DNA from 2 places in the Pseudoalteromonas sp. SR45-6 genome. Region 2 is predicted to be linked to the other one. Evidence: predicted binding sites of a transcription regulator. Region 2 holds the regulator's gene; the other holds the start of a gene.
What was found. The regulator ArgR, encoded in region 2, controls arginine synthesis, uptake and breakdown. The targets are predictions, from matches to a motif close to ANTGAATANNTATTCANT.
Positions count from the first base shown of each region.

Region 1 (6,372 bases), on a different contig from region 2:
TTGCGGTGGTAGCCAATGGCTTATTATTAGATGTGTTACGTCGTATTAATAGCTTTGGTATTCGTTTAGCTAAACTAGATGTGCGCCAAGACTCATCACGCCACAGTCAGGTATTTTCAGAGCTCACTCGTTATTTGGGTTTAGGTGATTACGACCAATGGCAAGAAGAAGATAAGCAGGCATTTTTATTAGCCGAGCTTAACTCTCGTCGCCCGCTTATTCCTAAACATTGGCAACCAAGCGCTGATGTAAAAGAAGTCCTCGACACCTTTGATGTAATCGCCAAGCAAGATGCGTCGACGTTTGGTTTATATATTATTTCAATGGCACGCACAGCCTCTGATGTATTAGCAGTACAACTGCTATTAAAAGAAAGTGGTTGTAGTTTTAAACTGCCTGTTGCGCCATTATTTGAAACCTTAGATGACTTAAATGCAGGCAGCGATGTTATTACTCAATTGCTAGATAATAACTGGTATCGAGGCCAAGCTGAGGGCATACAGAATGTTATGATAGGTTACTCAGATTCAGCCAAAGATGCTGGGATGATGGCTGCCGGGTGGGCGCAATACGAGGCAATGGATAAGCTTGTACAATTGGCAGAGCAACGTGGTATTGAGCTGATATTATTCCATGGCCGTGGTGGTACTGTTGGCCGTGGTGGCGCACCTGCTGCGCAAGCCTTGCGTTCACAGCCACCAGGTTCACTCAAAGGTGGCCTGCGTGTTACCGAACAAGGGGAGATGATCCGCTTTAAATTTGGCCTACCTAATGTGGCGCTGGAAAGTCTAAACATCTATGCCGGTGCTGTGCTTGAAAGTAATTTGTTACCACCACCAGAGCCAAAAGATGAATGGCGTGATGTAATGGCGTTGATCAGTGAAAAGTCATGTGAGCATTACCGTAATGTAGTGCGTTTTGATGAAGACTTTGTGCCGTACTTTAGAATGGCAACACCAGAGCAGGAACTATCAAAATTACCGCTTGGTTCGCGTCCAGCAAAGCGTAATCCCAATGGTGGTGTTGAAAGCCTGCGAGCTATTCCGTGGATTTTTGCTTGGAGTCAAAATCGCTTAATGCTACCAGCATGGCTTGGGGCACTAACTGGTTTACAAGCTGCACTTGAAAAACACGGCATAGACACCCTTAATGAGATGAGTCAACGCTGGCCGTTTTTCAGAGCCCGTCTAGAAATGCTTGAAATGGTATTCAGTAAAGCGGACTGTTGGTTAAGTGCGCATTACGACGACGCTTTAGTTGAAGAGCAATACAAACCACTAGGTGAAAAACTGCGTAAAGAGCTCAAGCAGGCTATTTCACTGGTACAATCGTTAAGTCCACAGCAAAGTTTGCTTGCCGATCAACCTTGGATAAAAGAGTCTATTGGTTTGCGCAACCCGTATACGGATCCATTGAATGTGCTTCAAGTTGAGTTGTTAAAACGTTCGCGCGAAGCGGCAGAAGGCAGCTCTGGTGACATTGATAACGCGTTAATGATTACTATGACTGGGATTGCTGCAGGTATGCGTAATACCGGTTGATTATCCAATAATTAAGTGTGGACTTCTTTGCTGTGTTTAGCAGCGAGAGGTCCATTAATTAGTTAATTGAGCACTAACAGTGCGCTGTGCTGGTAAGGTTCGGCGCATATATTACCAAGTAAGTTATATTTATCCGCATTAAACATCTTATTTAATCTTAGTTCAGCTTAGATGTATTGAATACAGTTACTTCCTATCGTTAAGCTGTTTCAGGTTATAACTTAGTTACAACAAGGTATTTTTTGGTATCATTTTAGCAAAAAAAACCATCCTTTATTCTGTATTAACGCTCTGGTCAGACCTGATTTGCTACTAGATATTGACTGTCTGTTTTTTTTATCTAGAATGTCGGTTGTTTTGTCATTTTATGGCAATTGTACTAATAATCGAGTAGTAATTATGTCAAATGTGTCTACTTGCATCACGTATGATGCATCTACGTCATTAATAATGATGACGCTTAGAGGGACGGCAAGTGCACAGGATGTGATGAACTTTTATCAAATTGCGCAGCAGTATGTATCTATTTACGGCAGTAATAAATTACTCGTTGATGTGTCTGAATTAACGCATAAATTTCCGGCAAGTGAACTGCTGACTATTATGCCAGCAGTATCTCAGTGGTTAGCTAGTTGCTTTATTGCTCGCGTCGTTAGTTTTGATGGTTTTATGCACGATTTGTTTTTGCAAAAAGCACAGCGCTTTGATATAAAAGCAGAAAATTTTGATTGTTTTAACAGCGCGAAAAATTGGTTAGTAAATCAACCTAGCATTTAAGCGTTGAACCTTCTAAACTAGTTAGCCATTAAATCATAAAACTAGTCTATGTCTTCATTAACGCCTACAGTAAGTACTCAAACTAGCTGCGTTTTTAGCTTCAGTGAAAAACAACAGCAGCAGTTATATCTTCACGTAAAACAGCACAAGGGTATTTTAAATACCGCTGATATCACAGCTTTGTGCGCGCAATATAAGCAACCTGTCGAGGTTATACTGCGTGCCTGTTTACCTATTGCTGCAAAATTTGCAGTTGTGCCTATTTCACATTTTTTTGTTGGGGCAATTGTAGTTGGCTACGATAAACACGGTGAGCAACATTTTTATTTTGGGGCGAATGTTGAATTTGCACAACAAGCATTAAGCTTAGTGGTTCATGCTGAGCAATCGGCAATTAATAACGCTTGGCTCAATGGCGCGAAAAAAATAGCTAAAATTGCTATCAGTGATGCGCCATGTGGTTATTGTCGTCAATTTATGAATGAGTTGGCTGATGCGCAGAGCTTTGATATTTTATTACCGCAGCAGCAATTCAAGCTGGCTGATTTACTCCCTCACTCATTTGGTCCGCAAGATTTAGGTAATTCTTATAGCTTGTTTAACCCCGCTCCACAACAGCATGAATTTGTTGTAACTGATGAACTGGATAAAACGTTGTTAAGTTATGCGTTGGCTGCATATGTACCTTACTCTGAAAATTACAGCGCAGTGAAAATTAGTACTTTCGAAAATGGTAATTTTTATGGTTGTTATGCGGAAAATGCCGCGTATAGCCCGAGCTTATCACCACTGCAAAGTGCGGTGAGTCAATTGCATTTAGCCGGTTTGGCAATGACTAAAGATGTTGTCAAAGGGATTGAGTTACTACAAACGCAGGGTAAGGGAAATCAGTTAAGTGTCAGTCAAGCAGTACTGGCAAGTTACACTGATTTGCCAGTACTACAAAGTATTAGTTTAAATATTAAGCCAACAGCAGTTTAGCGGCTTCGAGTACCACGGCGACTGATTTTTTCTCAATCTCGCCGTGATCTACATTGGGGATTTCTTGGCGAGTACGATTAACCAACACACCAGCTACACAGGCGGCTTTTAGCCCCAGTGCTGCACACATTGTAAATAAGGTTGCTGATTCCATTTCATAGTTCATCACGCCCAGCTTTTGCCATTCTTCACAGCTACCTTGAAATGCTTTTGGTACATAACCCGAGTAAGTGTCGTAACGTTCTTGACCTGGGTAAAAAGTATCGCTTGATGCAGTAATACCAATATGAAAATCAATGCCTAAATTACCGCACGCATTTACCATCGCTTGAGTGGCGAAAAAGTCAGACACCGCAGGGTAGTTCAATGGCGCAAAATGTTGGCTCGCACCATCTAAACGCACAGATGCTTGGCTGATTAAAATATCACCTTCATTAATATGAGGTTGAATAGCGCCAGTTGTGCCAATTCGTAAGAATGTTTCAACTCCCAATTGCGCCAGCTCTTCTACTGCAATGGAGGTTGAAGGACCACCAATACCGGTTGAGCAAATAACCACAGAGTTACCGTTAAGTTGACCTAAGTAAGCATGAAACTCTCGGGTTTGGACGAGGCAAGTTGGGTTTTCGAGAAAAGTTGAAATACGTGCTGCACGATCTGGATCGCCCGGTACAATTGCAAGTTTTGCACCGTGTAGATCGTCGCGGGTGAGTCCTAAGTGAAATACCTTTTCCATAGCGGGGCCTTATTTATAACTTTTGTTCTAACGTCAGTTAATAACGCTAATTTATAAAGAGTTGTTATCAATTTAGCATAATTACCACAATGCATTGCCTTGTACAGGACGGATGTCCGTTATCAAATTTATTCATTCTCTTTGAATATTCAAGCAACTGACTTTAATTTGTGTCATCGCCGGTAGTTGACTTGTATTCATAGACACTATATCAATCCTACTAGGCACTCTATTTTAGTTTATACGTTGTTGGATAAATAAGTATAACCAATTGTTATTTTAGAGGTTTATATAGTTATTTAAAATGTAGCTAAAGCGGCGAGAGTAATAAAATTGCGAGTGAAAATCGGCGCGTTAATCTTTTATTAATTTTATTTTCAACAACGCTCTTTTGCATAACTACGCAAAAGCACACAGTAAGGAATTGCAATGAGCACACAATGGCACACATTTAAAAGTAAAGTTGAGCACTGTTTATGTCCGCCGGGCGATGGCGTTTTTACGGTTAATACTGCAAAAGAACGTAAAGCGGCGCTGCGTATGAAACTGTATGGGCAAGAAGATAATATCGATACGCTATGGCGTGCATCACTCGATACACTTAGTCAAAGTGAGCATAAAGCGGTGACTTTAGGTATTAGCTCTGACTGTGGTGGTGGCATTTTACGCGGCGCCAACTGGGGGCCATTGTTTTTACGCTCAACATTGATTGATCAGCAGCCTCAGGCAAAGTCGTTTGATTTAGGTGATGTAAGGGTTATCCCACATTTACTGCATGATAAATATTTAAACGACGCGACTATCAGTAATTGCCAACAGGCATTATATGATAATCCAAGCAGTGAGTATTATGTCAGCCCGTTGTCTATCACTGAAGATGTATGCGATAGCTTTTATGCAACGTTTACTGATAAAGGCATTTTTGGTATTGGTGGTGATCATTCAATTAGTTACCCGTTAACTAAAGCGTATTTGAAGGCAAAGCGTGCGCAAGGTAAACGCACTGCGATTATTCACTTTGATGCGCATACCGATTTACTCGTTGAGCGTTTAGGTATCGATTTATGTTTTGGCTCGTGGTGCACTCATATTTTAGAGTTTTTACCTGCACCGCATCATCTGATCCAATTTGGTATTCGTTCAAGCGGTAAGCCAAAAGAGCACTGGGAATCTACCTTTGGCGTTAAACAACATTGGGCCCATGAGATCATCGAACGAGGCGCACCGGCAATTGCCGCAGAAGTCATTGCTCAGCTTAAAGCTGACAATGTTGATGAACTCTACGTCAGCTTTGATATTGACGCCCTCGATGAAGAGTTTGCATCAGCAACAGGCACACCCGAAGGGAACGGTTTAACGCCGCAGCATGCTTTGGATATCTTGGTTGCTTTGGCTGATGAATTTCCGATCACTGGCGCTGATATGATGGAAATTGCCCCATTTACTGACAGTTCACTGATTGGTCAATCGAGTTCAGATACAACGCTTAGAGAAGGTGCAAAAATTTCAGCATTTTTAATTAATGCCATGAACCGCGCATAGTCAATAACAGTTCATTTAAGCAGCCTGCTACGGCATGCTGCTTTTTAAATTCACAAATCAGCTATTTGCCGTTATATTTAATTTACATCAACAGATGCTTAAAGTAATAATCGGTGGGGCAAGAGTGGCTAAGTGGTGTTATTTTTTATTTATAATCTTAAGTAATCAAAGTCTCGCTAAATTAAATGTGGTGACGGAATATTTTCCGCCTGCTCAATATCTTGATGAAAACGAACAACTTGTTGGCTATATCGCTGATAAAGTTCAAATGGTGTTAGCTTCTTCAACACTCGATTATACAATCTCAGTGTATAGTTGGAGTACCGCATTTAATATGGTACTGCGCGATCCGCAAACGTGCATTTTTTCTATGGCGCGCTCAACTTCTCGTGAAAAGCAATTTATTTGGATTGCAGAATTAGCACAGTTGAACACTTATCTTTATGCTTTGAATTCGAAAAGCATCGTTATCGATTCCCTAGAGCAAGCAAAGCAATACCGAATTGCGGTATTAAAAGATAATTACAGCCATCACTTTTTATTATCACAGGGCTTTGAAGAAGGTGTAAATCTAATGCTGATGAATAGTTTTGATAATATTTTTAAAATAGTTCAAAGCCGTCAAAGCACTATCGATATCGTCGTATTACCTGAACAACGCGTTAAATTTGAACAGTCTAAAAGGCAGGTTACTGACAAGTTAACACCAATTTTAAGACTCAAGATCACGCAACCAGCACTGTATTTTGCTTGTAACAAAGCGCTAGATAAGCCAACTCAAACCAAACTCAGCAA
Region 1 covers NZ_JACJDM010000005.1:72,609-78,980, forward strand. Annotated here, with positions in the region: gene ppc (phosphoenolpyruvate carboxylase) at 1-1,541, shown strand, start outside; gene H5158_RS04030 (hypothetical protein) at 1,941-2,318, shown strand; gene cdd (cytidine deaminase) at 2,367-3,299, shown strand; gene udp (uridine phosphorylase) at 3,280-4,035, opposite strand; gene H5158_RS04045 (arginase family protein) at 4,465-5,577, shown strand; gene H5158_RS04050 (ABC transporter substrate-binding protein) at 5,612-6,372, shown strand, end outside.
Region 1: a site for ArgR is predicted at 4,426-4,443, ahead of H5158_RS04045 (arginase family protein). Genes of this name have one in related genera too.

Region 2 (6,372 bases):
AGTTAATACCTTTTCAATCACAAGGCTGTAGTGCAAATACGGTGACTATTTTAAACCGTCGTTTTGTTGCTCTGCATTTTGTGTATAAAGTTATGAACGATGGACAATAAATTGAAGTTGCTGTTTAGTTGGGCCAATCATTTTAGCAAATGAGTAGGTGACAATAAAAATAACACCACACACGGTTAACTTTTTCGCAGATTAAGTGTTTTAGTATTTTTAATTTCATTAAAAACGCCGTGTATGAGATTTTGAGTTAAGGAAATATCATGGCGCAAGCGCAATCTGGAATTTGTGCTGAAGCAAACTTGCACGGTTTACATTTGTTTTTTAATGTATTTGATGGCCACGATGAGTCATTACGCAAAAAATTAAAATACGTTAGCGCTATCCAAGATGAGTTTTCAGATCAGTTTTCTGAATCGATGCTCTCCAGCCTAGTTGCAGTAGGGGCGCAGTACTGGCCGCATATTCTGCCTGAATTTCTGCCTAGTGAATTACAGAGCTTTCCTAATATTACTCATAATGATCATATTATGGGGGCTCAGCCTTTTGATTTATTTGTCCAAATTCGTTCCGATAGGGAAGATGTAAACCATTTATTTGCTTTGCAAATTCTCAAGTTATTTGCCCCCGATGTTGAATTGGTTGAGCAAGTGAGAAACTTTCGATTTTTAGATGGTCGCGATTTTAATGGTTTTATACTCGGTGGTGACACTCCTCATGGTCGCCAAAAGCGCATCACAGCGTTAATCAATAAACCCAACCATTTTGAAGATCAAGGCAGTTACGTACATATACAGCGCTATAAGCATGATTTAAGTGTGTGGCAAAACCTACCACTGAGTGAGCAAGAACAAATAATGGGACGCACTCGCTTAGATAATACCTTGATTATGCCAGCGACTGAAAATAGTCATGCTGTACGCACTGAGTTAAAAGATGAGCAAGGGCAACCACTGCAATTAAATCAAAACATGCCTTATGGTGACGTTTACGAACAGGGTATATTAGCGATTAGTTATGCAGCACAGGGAAATGCATTTGAGCAAGTATTACGAAGTCGATTAGGTGATGGCGATTGCTACGATCATTGGCTTGATTTTACTCAAGCCGATATGGGGTCTGCGTTTTTTGCCCCATCAATTAACTTTTTAAAGCAGCTGTAAAAAGTTTGAATCGGTAGACTTATACCGTATCAAATAAAATACGCACGCGTTCAAGAGTTACATCAATTTCAGATACTTTAGCTGGAGCGATAAAAATAGTATCGTCACCAGCAATGGTGCCTAGTACGCCATCTGCTTTACCTAATGAATCTAATAGCCGAGCAATTAATTGTGCAGCTCCTGGGCTGGTTCGAATAATGATCATCATTTCGTTATGCATTATATCAATCACTAACTGACGTAATGGGCTTTTCGCTGTAGGTACGCCCATTTCAGCAGGCAAACAATAGACCATTTCTTGTTTGGCATTACGAGTGCGTACCGCGCCAAACTTGCTTAACATCCGCGACACCTTACTTTGACTAATATTATCAAAGCCTTGCTCTTTTAGGGCGTCAACAATCTCACCTTGTGAACCAAAGTTTTCTTCTTTTAAAAGTGCCTTAAAGGCCTTTACTAATGCTTCTTGTTTATCTTGTGGTTGCATATTATAGGTTCTTATTCATAAGTGATGCGCTAATTGTACACAATATTGCATACTTATGCAGTAGTTGTTTGCTTTTGCGATGGATTTTAGTGCTGTAAACCAGCAAGTTTACAACTATGGTCTAAATTATATGTGAAATAAGCAGGATAAATTTGTCTTTAGTCGTTAATTTCATTATCTTTAGAGCCACAAATATTTCCTACCTCAAATTACGGAGAATTCCAATGAAAGTTGCTGTATTAGGTGCTGCTGGCGGTATCGGCCAAGCGTTGTCTTTATTATTAAAAACAGGCTTACCAGCTGGTTCTGAATTATCACTTTATGATGTTGCTCCAGTTGTTCCTGGTGTTGCTGTTGATCTTTCTCATATCCCAACAGACGTTAAAGTTGCAGGCTTTGGTGTTGATGCACTAGATCAAGCGTTAACTGGTTGTGATATCGTTCTTATCCCTGCTGGTATGCCACGTAAGCCTGGTATGGACCGCGCTGATTTATTTAATGTTAATGCTGGTATTATTAAAACATTAGCAGAAGGTATTGTTGCTAACTGTCCAAAAGCATTAGTGGGTATTATCACTAACCCAGTAAATGGCACAGTGCCAATTGTTGCGGAAGTATTCAAAAAAGCAGGTACTTACGACGCGAAACGTGTTTTCGGTATTACCACTCTTGATGTGATCCGTTCAGAAGCATTTGTAGCTGAACTTAAAGGTGTTGACGTTGCAACTGTGAAAGTACCAGTAATTGGTGGTCACTCAGGCACAACAATCCTTCCGTTACTATCTCAAGTTGAAGGCGTTACTTTCACTGATGAAGAAGTTGCTGCGCTTACTCCACGTATCCAAAATGCAGGTACTGAAGTAGTAAATGCAAAAGCTGGCGGTGGTTCTGCAACATTATCAATGGGCGCTGCTGCTGCACGTTTTTGTATGTCTTTAGTTAAAGGCTTACAAGGTGAAGACGTTGTAGATTACGCTTACGTTGCTGTTGAAAATGGCGATGCTGCATACTTTGCACACCCAGTACGTTTAGGTAAAAACGGCGTAGAAGAAATTCTTTCTTACGGTGAACTAAGCGCATTTGAAGAGCAAGCTAAAAACGACATGCTTGATACGCTGAAAAAAGACATCCAAGAAGGTGTTGATTTCATCAACGCTTAATTGCTAAGACGATTGATACAAAAAAGCCTGCATTTGCAGGCTTTTTTATGCTCGAAGGATTTTTATACATTAGGTGTTTATTAGTGATTACGATCAACGGCAATACGAGCCAAGCTAACGAGTGCTTCTTTATACGGTGATTCATCTAATACAGATAAACACGCAATCGCTTTATCAGCTTCTTCGTTGGCTTTATTCATCGTAAACTCAAGTGCTTTGGTTTCATTGAGGGTACTTAGAATAGCTTCTAAGTGATCCATACCATTACTGTGCTCAATAGCATCACGGATCAACTGTACTTGCTCAGCATTACCGTGGCGCATAGCATAAAGTAGTGGCAGGGTAGGTTTGCCTTCGGCCAGATCATCACCGATGTTTTTACCTAACTGCTCAGCATCAGCATTGTAATCAAGTACATCATCCACCAATTGAAAAGCGGTTCCTAAATGCATACCGTAAAGATTAAGCGCTTGCAGTGTCGAGTCGTCTTTTTCGGTAATAATCGCAGCAAGGCCTGTTGCAGCTTCAAATAATTTAGCTGTTTTAGAGTAAATTACCTGCATGTAGCTATCTTCGGTGGTATCAGGGTCGTTACAGTTCATTAATTGCAGTACTTCACCTTCGGCAATCACGTTGGTTGCATCAGCGAGTATTTGCATAACTTGCATTTTACCAATACCAACCATTAGCTGAAATGAGCGGGTGTAGATAAAGTCACCAACAAGTACACTGGCTGCATTACCAAACTCAGCATTTGCCGTCGGTGTTCCTCTGCGTAAATTTGATTCATCAACGACATCATCATGTAGTAATGTAGCTGTGTGAATAAATTCAACAATAGTTGCTAAAGTAACATGATCTTTGCCTTCATAGCCAAGTGCTTTAGCCGCTAAAATAGCCAACATAGGGCGAACACGCTTGCCGCCGCTGTTTACTATATATAAGCCTAGTTGATTGACTAATGCTACATCAGAGCGCATTTGCGCGTAAATTAGTTGATTGACGTCATTCATATCGTTTTCGATTAACGCCTGGATAGCTTTTATATCCATTGATCTCCGAGCCAATTTTAATGGGTATACGGGGCTGATTGTACAACAAAAAACAGCTTTGCTCGACAGTTTGTGACGATTCGCTGAAAAAACACGGTTAAGTAGCTTAATTTAGCCTTAATTAGTAAAGATAACTTTTATATTTGAGAAAATTTACGGTAATTCAACATGGTTGTTTTTTATTCTTAGCGCGTGTTTGTTCGTGGTGTAATTTATTTGTCATGAAACGCTAAAAAGGCTTGGCATAATGCCAATTTAATATAAAATAGGTGAAAATATTGAATCGCCTTCAATGCAGCTATTTTTTATTCATTTAATTAATAAAACAGGCTTGCTAGTTTTTGCACATTAGCGTAAACTTCGCGCCCTATTGAATAATATTTTAGTTGCGTCGATTTGAGGGCGCACAGACGGAGTTAATTATGTACGCGGTTTTCCAAAGTGGTGGTAAACAGCACCGTGTGACTGAAGGTCAAACAATTCGTCTTGAGAAATTAGACGTTGAGACTGGTGCAGCAGTTGAATTTGATTCAGTACTTTTAGTTGCTGATGGTGAGAAAATCGAGATCGGTGTACCGTTCGTAAACGGTGGTAAAATAACAGCTGAGGTTGTTTCACATGGTCGCGGTGAGAAGATTAAGGTTGTTAAATTTAGACGCCGTAAGCATTCTCGTAAGCAAATGGGCCATCGTCAATGGTTCACAGAAGTTAAAATCACTGGCATTAGCGCTTAATTAGAGGTACTTAGAAATGGCACATAAAAAAGCAGCTGGTAGTACTCGTAACGGTCGCGATTCAGAAAGCAAACGCCTTGGTGTTAAGCGTTTTGGTGGCGAATCAGTTCTAGCGGGTAGCATCATTGTTCGTCAACGTGGAACTAAATTCCATGCTGGCACAAACGTAGGTATCGGTAAAGACCACACTATCTTCGCAAAAGCAGATGGTAAAGTTCAGTTTGAACAAAAAGGTCCTTTAAACCGTAAATACGTAAGCATCGTATCTGAGTAATCAGAATCGGTTCTTAAAAAACCCCGCCTTTGCGGGGTTTTTTGTTTTGAAAATAAATATATACCTAAGCCAAGCCTGCAATCAGCTTGGCTTAGGTATATAATAGTGAAATTAACAAGCCAATCCCTAAAGTGAGTAATCATGAAGTTTGTAGATGAAGTAGAAATTCGCGCAGAAGCTGGAGACGGTGGCAGCGGCATCGTATCTTTCCGTCGTGAAAAATATGTCCCAGATGGTGGACCAGACGGCGGTGACGGTGGAGATGGTGGTAGTGTTTATCTACAAGCTGATGAAAACTTAAATACCCTTATCGATTATCAGTTTGAGCGTTTTCATAGAGCTGAACGTGGTACTAATGGCCGCAGTCGTAACTGTACCGGTAAAAAGGCTGATGACTTATATGTGATGGTGCCTGTAGGTACTCGGATCATGGATGTTGATACCCAAGAAGGTCTTGGTGATTTAACTCAACATGGTCAAAGAATTTTGGTTGCAAAAGGCGGTTTCCACGGCTTGGGGAATGCGCGTTTTAAATCAAGTACTAACCGAGCGCCTCGTCAAAAAACATTGGGCACACCAGGTGAAGTACGTAACCTTAAACTAGAGCTATTATTATTAGCTGATGTTGGTTTATTAGGTTTGCCAAATGCAGGTAAGTCTACTTTTATTCGTAGTGTATCGGCAGCGAAACCAAAAGTAGCTGATTACCCATTTACTACGCTGATTCCAAATTTAGGTGTGGTACGTCCAGAAGCAAATAAATCATTTGTTATTGCAGATATCCCAGGGTTAATCGAAGGTGCCTCTGATGGCGCTGGCTTGGGTATTCGCTTCTTGAAACATTTAGAGCGTTGCCGTGTATTACTGCATATTATCGATGTAATGCCTGTCGATGGTTCAAACCCAGTAGACAATGCATTTGCAATCATCAATGAGTTGCACCAGTACAGTCCTAAGCTGGCTGAAAAACCACGTTGGTTAGTATTTAATAAAATAGACTTATTACCTGAAGATGAAGCACAGGCGCTATGTGAGCAAATTGCTGAAGAGTTAGGCGAGACTGAAAATATTTATCATATTTCTGCAATTAATAAGCTAAATACTCAACCATTAATTCATAACATCATGACGCTACTCGATAGCATGCCAAAAGAAAAATTTGTGCCAATTGAAGATGAAGAAGTTGAATTCAAATGGGATACTTATCATAAAGATGCCACTAAGAAGAATGATGACGACGACTGGGATAGTTGGGATGATGACGATTATGACGTTGAAGTTGTCTATGAGCGTTAGACTAAAGTAAATTATTTTAAAAGGAGCTGGTGCTCCTTTTTTCTTGTTTAATAAAAAAGTATTAGGTTTTAATGTGAAGATTTCAATGATTGCAGCTATGGCTAAAAATAGAGTGATTGGCCAAGATAATAATATGCCATGGCATTTACCTGCTGATTTACAGCATTTTAAAGCGGTTACTATGAATAAACCAGTAATTA
Region 2 covers NZ_JACJDM010000013.1:26,604-32,975, reverse strand. Annotated here, with positions in the region: gene H5158_RS08225 (Dyp-type peroxidase) at 270-1,169, shown strand; gene argR (transcriptional regulator ArgR) at 1,189-1,656, opposite strand; gene mdh (malate dehydrogenase) at 1,881-2,816, shown strand; gene ispB (octaprenyl diphosphate synthase) at 2,897-3,868, opposite strand; gene rplU (50S ribosomal protein L21) at 4,291-4,602, shown strand; gene rpmA (50S ribosomal protein L27) at 4,619-4,876, shown strand; gene cgtA (Obg family GTPase CgtA) at 5,018-6,172, shown strand; gene folA (type 3 dihydrofolate reductase) at 6,258-6,372, shown strand, end outside.